Regions from separate parts of the Nocardioides sp. NPDC006273 genome, predicted to be linked through region 2. Evidence: predicted binding sites of a transcription regulator. Region 2 holds the regulator's gene; the other holds the start of a gene.
What was found. The regulator LexA, encoded in region 2, represses DNA repair genes until DNA is damaged. The targets are predictions, from matches to a motif close to TCGAACANNTGTTCGA.
Positions count from the first base shown of each region.

Region 1 (4,183 bases), on a different contig from region 2:
GACGCGGAGGCCTGCTGGGCCGAGCTGGGCGACACCGCGATCGACCTGGGTCTGCCCTGGTCCGGGACTCGATCACCGCGGGAGGAGGCCACCGGGCTCGCCCCTCACCTGCGAGACCGCGAGCCGATGGCCGCGCTGCAGCGGATCGTCACCGCCGTCGAGCGCAACCGCTACGCCGAGCGTCGTGACACAGCCGCGGTCGGGGACGACGTACGCCTGGTCTCGGCCACGCTCAGCGAGCACGTCGACAGGCGCGCACGGCGCCGGGCACGCCTGTGGCCGGCGTCGGTCTTCCGCCGTCCGACTGCACCGGCTGCCGCCGGACCGGCGGCGCGGTCCGAGCGGGAACTGATCTCTTCCTGAGGCTCAGAGGTCGTCGCTGTTGCGGCGACGCTGTTTCCAGCGTTCGCTGGCGCGGTCGAGGAAAGAGCTGCGGGGCTCATGGTCTCCGTCGTCCTCCTCGACCGTGGCGGCGCCGCGCAGAGCGGTGAGCAGCACGGAGGTCGAGGCCAGCATCACCAGGAAGCCGACCACCCCGATGACCCACATCCGCGAGATCACACCGGTCATCAACAGCGCGACTCCACCGGCGAGCACGACGCCCGCGATGACCGCATGCCGACGTTGGGCACGGCGCAAGGCCGTGCCTCGGAGGGCGGAGGCGAACTTCGGGTCCTCCGCCGAGAGCGCGCGCTCCATCTGCTCGAGCAGGCGAAGCTCCTCTTCCGAGAGTGGCACCGTACCTCCCATGTCCTGTTGGGGCATCTCCAAGTCTAGGCTCGCCACCCTGAAGGCGGTAGTGAGCCCCGAAAATTCTTGCCCCTCGACGTTCTGCCACATGGCACAACCTGAGGTGATTGTGTCAAGCAAACCGGCTGTCGCGTCAACCCTGGCCGTCACTGAGCAGGCTCGCACGACGTACGAGGCTGGAACCGAAGCGCTCGGCGACCCGGTCCGTGGCTCGATCGGCCTCGGACCAGCCTCGTTCCCGCGCGCCGAGCACGAGCTGTCGATCGGTCCCCTCGCGCGCGATGAGGTGCTCGACCCGGACCCCGACCAGGCGTAGCGCCCGGCCGCGGAGGTTCAGCTCGTCGTAGAGGCGGGCGACCGTGGCCTGCACCTCCTGGGTGACGTCGGTGGGGTCGAGCAGGGTGCGGGAGCGGGAGATCGTCTTGAAGTCGGTGAACCGGACTGTCAACGCGATGGTGCGGCCGACCGTGCCGGCCCGCCGCATCCGCCGGGTGACACGCGCCGAGAGGCGCAGCAGCTCGCGGACGATGTCCTCACGGTCGCTCAGATCATGGCCGAAGGTCTCCTGGGCACCGGTGGATCTGTCCGGAAGGTCCGGTGGCCTCCGGAGCGCTGGCGGAGGTGGGACCTTTGCGCCGCGTCGGCGCCAACCGGCGAAGCGAAGCGAGCCACATGCGAAGCGGAGCGAGCTAACCGCGAAGCGAAGCAAGCAGATGCAGCTGCGAAGCCAACGGCAGGTAATCCGGACGCGTAGAAGCCGCCTGCTCCAGATCCACAAGCGCGTTGGTCGCACCAGGATCGGCGTCGAGCAGCGCCCCGGGAACATGATCGATGAACACGCGTACGCCACGAACCTCCGAGACCTCGAAACCAGCGGCCTCGAGCAGCCCGGTGACCTCGTCGAGCGAGAACCGGCGCCCGGAGCGCCCCTGCGGGGTGGTGTCGTCGAGGAGCTCGGCGGCCTGCGCGAAGTGGCCGGCCAGGGCTCGGGAGAGGACGGCGGCGGTGCGCTGGGCGACCAGCAGGCTGAGGGTGCCGCCGGGACGGAGCACCTCGCGGATCCCTGCCAGTGCCGCCGCCGGGTCGGGGACGACCTCGAGAACGCCGTGGCAGAGCACCACGTCGGCACCGCCGGGATCGACGACGTCGGAGAGTGCGGCAAGGTCACCTTGGCGCGCGTCGACCGAGACGCCGGCCTCGCGGGCGCGGCGGTCGAGCGCGGCCAGGGCGTCGGGACTGGGGTCGACGACGGTGACCGTGTGACCGAGCCCGGCGACACGTACGGCAGAAGTGCCGGTGCCACCGCCGATGTCGAGGACGTCGAGCGAGCCGGAGGCCAGGACCGGGTCGAGCGCGTCCCAGACGGCGACGGTCCGGGCGCCTGCCCGACGACTGGTTGATGCGGAGCCAGCTGCCATGAGGCCAAGCGTAGGCCCTGTGCCCACCTCACCTGAATCAGCCCACGAGGCGGTCGTGCCGAGGCCGGCTGACCACCGAGGTGTGGGCCATCAGCCCGAGGGACTCCTCGACGACGGCGAGGAAACGATCGGCGTCGCGCACCTGGTCGTCGGCCTCCTCCGCCGTGACCGCCCGGATCGAGCCGGCCTCCGCGGCGGCGCGCTTGGCGGCGCCGGCGGCGAAGTAGTCGGCCCACTCGGAGAGCTCGGGTGCGACCTTCTTCAGGCGGACCCAGGCGTTCCACGGGCGGCGACGACCGGCGCGGCTCGCGGCCTCGACAGGGTCGGTGCGGGCCGCGATCAGCGCGGCGGCGGCCTGGAGGGCGGCGACGTGCGCCATCGCGTACCGGCTCGGCACGTCGTCGCCCACGATGGCCTCCGAGAGCGACTCGGTCGCGCGGAAGAGATAGCTGTGTGTCGTCGCCGGCAGCAGATGCATCGGGGTCGTCCTTCTCGCTCACGGTCGACCCCGCAGTGGACGGCTCCGGCGGGCGCCGGGGGTCGAGGACGACACCCGCCAGAGCCTGTTGTTCGAACGTTTGTTCGAACACAAGAATCAAACTACACCCCGCCACCGACAGTCACAAGACGTTTCGGAGACGGGGCGAGTCGAGAAGTGCTGCGGGTCGCTCAGTCCTCGACGACCATGCCGCGGATCTGGTGCGGCGGGTGGATGTAGCGCGTGTTCGCCGGCAGCCACATCACCACCAGCAGGGCCGCGGCGATGACGATCGCGATCGCGGTGAGAACGGTGATGATCACCGGCGGTCCGGTCAGGATGCCACCGACGCTGGCCACAGCGGAGATGAACACCAGGAAGGTGATCGTGATGCGAGACCACTCGAAGCCGTTGCGGAGGAAGACCGCGAGTACGCCCAGCATGCAGGCCATCACCCCGAACAGCGTGATCGCGGGGGCGATGAACGCCGGCGCGCTGATCCGGTTGTCGGTGGGCGGGTTGATGAGGGCTTCGAGGCCCTCGGTCTCCAAGATGCGCTTGGCCGAGGGGTTGCCCTCCGCCCAGGCGCGCACCAGGTCGTCGGAACGCAGCACCATCACCACGACCACGACGGCGCTGAACGCGACCAGCCCGATGATCAAGCGAATCGCCCACGTCATCTCCCGCGGCACGGGCTCAGCCGCGAGGGCGGCCACCTCTACGGCGGCCTCGGGGTCCTCGTTCACGACCACACCTTCGTTCTCGTCGGGTGTCGTCATGGTCATCCGGTCTCCTTGCCACGTGGGGGTCGTCTCTGGGTTGAGCAGCCCATTCTGCCGTACGGGGTGTGACGAGGGTAAATACGGGAAGACGGCACCGTTCTCCGACAGGACGGAGTCTGGACCCGCGCCGGCGTAGGCCAAGATGTCCCCATGGAATCTCTAGCGCTGACCTTCTCCAGCGGGTGGGCCAGTGGCATCAACGCCTACCTCGTCCTGCTGGTGCTCGGCGTCGTGCAGCGTACGACGGGGGCCGAGGAGATCCCCGACGTGCTCGGCACCTGGCCCGTGCTGACCGCGGCAGGGGTGATGTTCGCGATCGAGTTCGTCGCCGACAAGGTGCCCTACATCGACTCGACGTGGGACTCGATCTCCACGGTGATCCGGCCCACGATCGGCGCCGTGATCGGCGTCCTGCTCGCCGGTGAGGCCGACTCGCTCAGCGCGGCCGTCGGCGGCGTCGTGGGCGGCACCTCGGCGCTGATGTCGCATCTGGTCAAGGCCAGCGAGCGACTGGCGGTCAACTCCTCCCCGGAGCCAGTCTCCAACTCGGTGGTCAGCCTGGTCGAGGACGGCCTCGTCCTCGGCGTGGTCTGGTTCGCGACCGAGCACCCGCTGGCCGCCGCCGGGATCGCCGCAGTTCTGCTGGCAGCCGGGCTGGTGCTGGTGTATTTCATCGTCCGCACGGTTCGCGGGGGCTGGCGCAGGCTCACCCGCCGCGGACGGCGGGGCGCCCCGCCGCCGGAGGAGCCCTCCGA
Region 1 covers NZ_JBEXSD010000021.1:42,460-46,642, reverse strand. Annotated here, with positions in the region: gene ABZZ22_RS11605 (DUF3488 and transglutaminase-like domain-containing protein) at 1-363, shown strand, start outside; gene ABZZ22_RS11600 (DUF3040 domain-containing protein) at 367-738, opposite strand; gene ABZZ22_RS11595 (hypothetical protein) at 884-1,459, opposite strand; gene ABZZ22_RS11590 (methyltransferase domain-containing protein) at 1,440-2,168, opposite strand; gene ABZZ22_RS11585 (SAV_6107 family HEPN domain-containing protein) at 2,206-2,646, opposite strand; gene ABZZ22_RS11580 (hypothetical protein) at 2,838-3,431, opposite strand; gene ABZZ22_RS11575 (DUF4126 domain-containing protein) at 3,579-4,183, shown strand, end outside.
Region 1: ABZZ22_RS11585 (SAV_6107 family HEPN domain-containing protein) is a predicted target of LexA. The motif match lies at 2,739-2,754, and genes of this name have one in related genera.

Region 2 (4,183 bases):
TCCCGCACTCCTGGCAGACCCGGCGGCGCCGGATCTGGCCACCCTCCTCGGCCACACGGGAGTCGAGCACCTTGGTGTCGCTGTGTCGGCAGAACGGACAGTGCACGGTCGAGCCCCTCTCATGAAGCCTGTGGATCCAGGCCGTCTCAACGGCGGCCCGAGCCTGTGGAACCTGTGGATACGAGCGTGGACCCCTGTGGAACAACACCCTCATCGCTGTGAGTCATCCACCTATTCATGTGAACTAGATGTGGATAACTACAGCCGTGTAACTACTAGATGTAGTGGTAACCGTACGCCCGCCCCTCAGTCGATGCAAGCGCAGGGCGGGTTTCCCGCCTGCACGGCGTGTCGCCGGGCCAAACACCGAAAGATTCCGGTTCAGGGGCGCCGAACTGGGCTGCATGCGTAAGAATGACCCCCGTGACAAACATCTCCGGAGGAAATCGCGTCGGGTCGCGGAGAGGCACGCGCCCCAGAAGCGGTCCCCGGCCACCATTCATCTTGCCTGCGATCGCGACACTGGCCTCCCTGATCATCTGGGGAGTGCTGGTGTGGGTCGCCGTCGGTTTCGGGGCCGACGCACGGGGAGGCGATTCCGGCGCCTGGGTGAAGCTCGCCATCGCGGCGGTCTTCGCAGTCGCCTGCCTCTTCCTGACCTTCACCTTCGCCGGGAAGGCCTGGCGGGCCCTCACCGGCTCCCCCACCCCACCGCCCGCCGACGACTACGCCGGAAACCACTCCAACGCCTACGTGGAGGAGCAGGACTACCCGGGCCAGGCCTACTCGGAGCAGGACTACTACGGCACCGGCTCCTACGGCTACGAGGACACCGGCTCCTACAGCCGACACAGCGCCGACACCGGGAACCAGCAGCAGCCCTACGGCAGCACCGGGAGTCGCTCGGCCTACACCGACACGAGCTCCCAGTCGCCATACGGCTATCCCGGAGACGATCAGGGCTACGGCAGCACCGGCAGCCGGGCTGCCTACGGCGCATCGGCCTACCAGCCGCCGACCGCTCCCCCGCCGACCCCGCAGCCCTACTACTCCAACCCCTCGACGCCGACCTCGACACCACAGAGCACCTCGGTGTACGGATCGCAGGGATACACCACCGACGGCTACCCCGCCCAGCAGGCCGGATCGCCGCAGTACCAGTCCGGCTCCTACCAGGCGCCGACCGGCTACGGCCAGACCGGCTCTCGGGCTCGACTGACCCAGGATCCCGCCGCGACCCAGGCGATGCCCACCCAGCGGCCTCCCCAGGACCCGGCCGACCAACCGGACGACGAATGGCCGCCGCGACACGGCATCCGCAACAAGCAGTGGCCGCCGGCCGAGCCGGACAGCCCCTACCGCGGGCGTCACTGACCCTGACCCAGCGGGCCCCGAAACAGCGAGAGTGCTGCAGACGCTTCCCATCGTCTGCAGCACTCTCACTTTCCCCGGTTGCCGGCTGCCGGTCTCGAAGGAGCAGCCGGACATCTGTGTGGCCTATCCAGCCTGTCGAGATGAGCTCACGGCGCGGTCGGGACGATCAGGGTCTGCCCGGACAGGAGCATCGAGGACTCGAGGCCGTTGAGCTCCTTGATCGTCCGCTCCATCTCCCGAATCGAAGCGTCGGTGCCGATGACGGCCTTCTCGGAGATGTCCCAGAGCGTGTCGCCATCACCGACGACCATCGTGTGAGCGGCGGAACCGGAGCTTTTTTCGGCACCGCTCTCCACCGCGAACGCCACCTTCGCCCCGATCAGCGCGATCCCGAAGAGCACGACCAGCGCGAACGCGAACACGACGACCCGTCCTCGCCGGGTGAGCCGCACCGTCGAGCGACGCTCCTCACGCACAGGACGGGGCGGTTCGGCTACGGGCAGCACATAGACGGTTGCACTCATCACGGCCTCCAGTTCACAAGTCTCTCGATCACGTGTTCGATCGAGCACATGTTCGAAGTTAGATCACGTGTTCGAACAACGCAAGTGGCGCGCCCAAGAATTTTCGAGCGCCGACACGCGTCACAAACGAGATCGAACAGATGTTTGAAGTAGTGGTGCCAGAGGGACTAATGTGATGGCATGACCACGCAGAAGACAGGCACCGGATCAGGCGGTTCGAAGAAGAGCCGCGTCCGCGAGCTCCCCGACGGGCCGCCGGACGCGACCGGGCTCACGCCGCGTCAGCAGCGCATCCTCGCGCACCTGCGCGACAGCATCGAACAGCGCGGCTACCCGCCCAGCATGCGCGAGATCGGCGCCGCGGTCGGGCTGACCAGCACCAGCAGCGTCGCCCACCAGCTCCGCGCGTTGGAGCAGCGTGGTCTGATCCGCAAGGACCCGAAGCGACCCCGCGCCCTCGAGGTGTTCCTCCCCGAGGTGATGGCTCACCGCAAGGCCATGTCCGGCGAGGAGCCCGAGACGACGATCGCCTCCGAGGCCGCCGTCGACCCCAACCCCGACGCCACGATGGTCCCCCTGGTCGGGCGGATCGCGGCCGGTGGCCCGATCCTGGCCGAGGAGACGTCGAGCCAGCAGAGCGTCGAGGACGTCTTCCCGCTGCCCAAGCAGCTGGTCGGCAACGGCGACCTCTTCCTGCTCTCGGTCTCCGGTGACTCGATGGTCGACGCCGCCATCTGCGACGGCGACTTCGTGGTCGTGCGCCAGCAGCCGACCGCGGAGAACGGCGAGATCGTGGCCGCGCTGATCGACGGCGAGGCGACCGTCAAGACGCTCTCCCGCAAGGACGGCAAGGTGTGGCTGCTGCCGCACAACGCTGCGTACGAGCCGATCGACGGCACCCACGCGACGATCCTCGGCAAGGTGACGGCTGTTCTGCGTAGCCTCTGAGACCTGAATACTGCGTGAGATCCAGCCGCCGGCCCATACGGGACCGGCGGCTGCGTCGTCTCCTGCAGCGCCCGGCGTCGCCATCACGTCTCGCGGCCCGGATAGGCGTTTCACCGGTGTAGGGTCGGCCCTCTGCGCTTAGACTGCCCTGGTCTGCCTTCCCGAACGTCTGGTATCTCATGCGAAACATTGCCCGCCGGATCAACCGCAAACAACGCTCCCTCGTCCTGATCGCAGGCATGGTCGTAGCCACGTTCGCGGCCACCATGCCCGCAACCGGGTCGACCCCGGCGGGGTCGGTGATGACCGGCGGTGAGACCGGCGTCGAGCAGCCGGTGACGGAGAAGACGGCCCGCGAGGCGCTCGCCGCGGCCAAGAAGGTCAAGCGCAACCAGTCGGTGCGTGGCACCCGGCAGGTCGTGCCCGGCCGGCACGTCGCCGGCCGACCCGACGCGACGATCGCGCTGGCCGACCTGTGGAACGCCAAGGACGCTCTGGACGGCCCCAACCAGGTGGCGGCGCGCGAGCTGCTCGCCCGCCCCCGCGCAGCCACCCAGACCTGCAGCCACGCGGTCTGCGTCCACTACACCCCCGGCAAGGGTGGCGACAAGGCGTCCGTGGCCTACGCGAACCAGGTCCGCGACGTGGTCACGAAGGTCCACAACATCTACGTGAAGGCGGGCTACCGCAAGCCCGCGGCCGACAAGTCGGTCACCCCGGGCAAGGTCGACATCTACCTGGAGAACCTCTACGACGAGGGCTACTACGGCTACTGCGCGCCCGAGACGAAGGTCTCCAAGACCGCCGCGACCGCCTACTGCGTGCTGGACAACGACTACGCCACCAGCGAGTACGGCTCCATGAACACGCCCACGGAGAACCTCCGCGTGACGGCTGCTCATGAGTACTTCCACGCGGTCCAGTTCGCCTACGACGCCGGCGAGGACCGCTGGATGATGGAGTCCACCGCGACCTGGGTCGAGGACGAGGTCTACGACAGCATCAACGACAACCGGCAATACCTGGCCTACGGCCAGCTCGAGGACCAGCGCAAGCCGCTCGACAACTCCAACGTCTCCAACCTCGGCATCTACGGCAACTGGATCTTCTTCCGCTATCTCTCCGAGCGTTTCACCAGGAAGCGCGGTGACCTGCCGGCAGTGGTCCTCGACGTCTGGAACCGGGCCCCGTCGACCCACTCCACCCTCGCCATCCGCCGGGCGCTCGCCGCTCGCGGCACCACCCTCAAGGCGCAGTACGCCCGCTTCGCCGCCGCCAACCTGGCCCCCAGGAAGACCTACAGCGAGGGCCGCGCCTACTACGCGCCGGTCTACGAC
Region 2 covers NZ_JBEXSD010000002.1:61,372-65,554, reverse strand. Annotated here, with positions in the region: gene nrdR (transcriptional regulator NrdR) at 1-106, opposite strand, end outside; gene ABZZ22_RS01375 (hypothetical protein) at 505-1,374, shown strand; gene ABZZ22_RS01370 (LysM peptidoglycan-binding domain-containing protein) at 1,521-1,898, opposite strand; gene lexA (transcriptional repressor LexA) at 2,079-2,846, shown strand; gene ABZZ22_RS01360 (MXAN_6640 family putative metalloprotease) at 3,026-4,183, shown strand, end outside.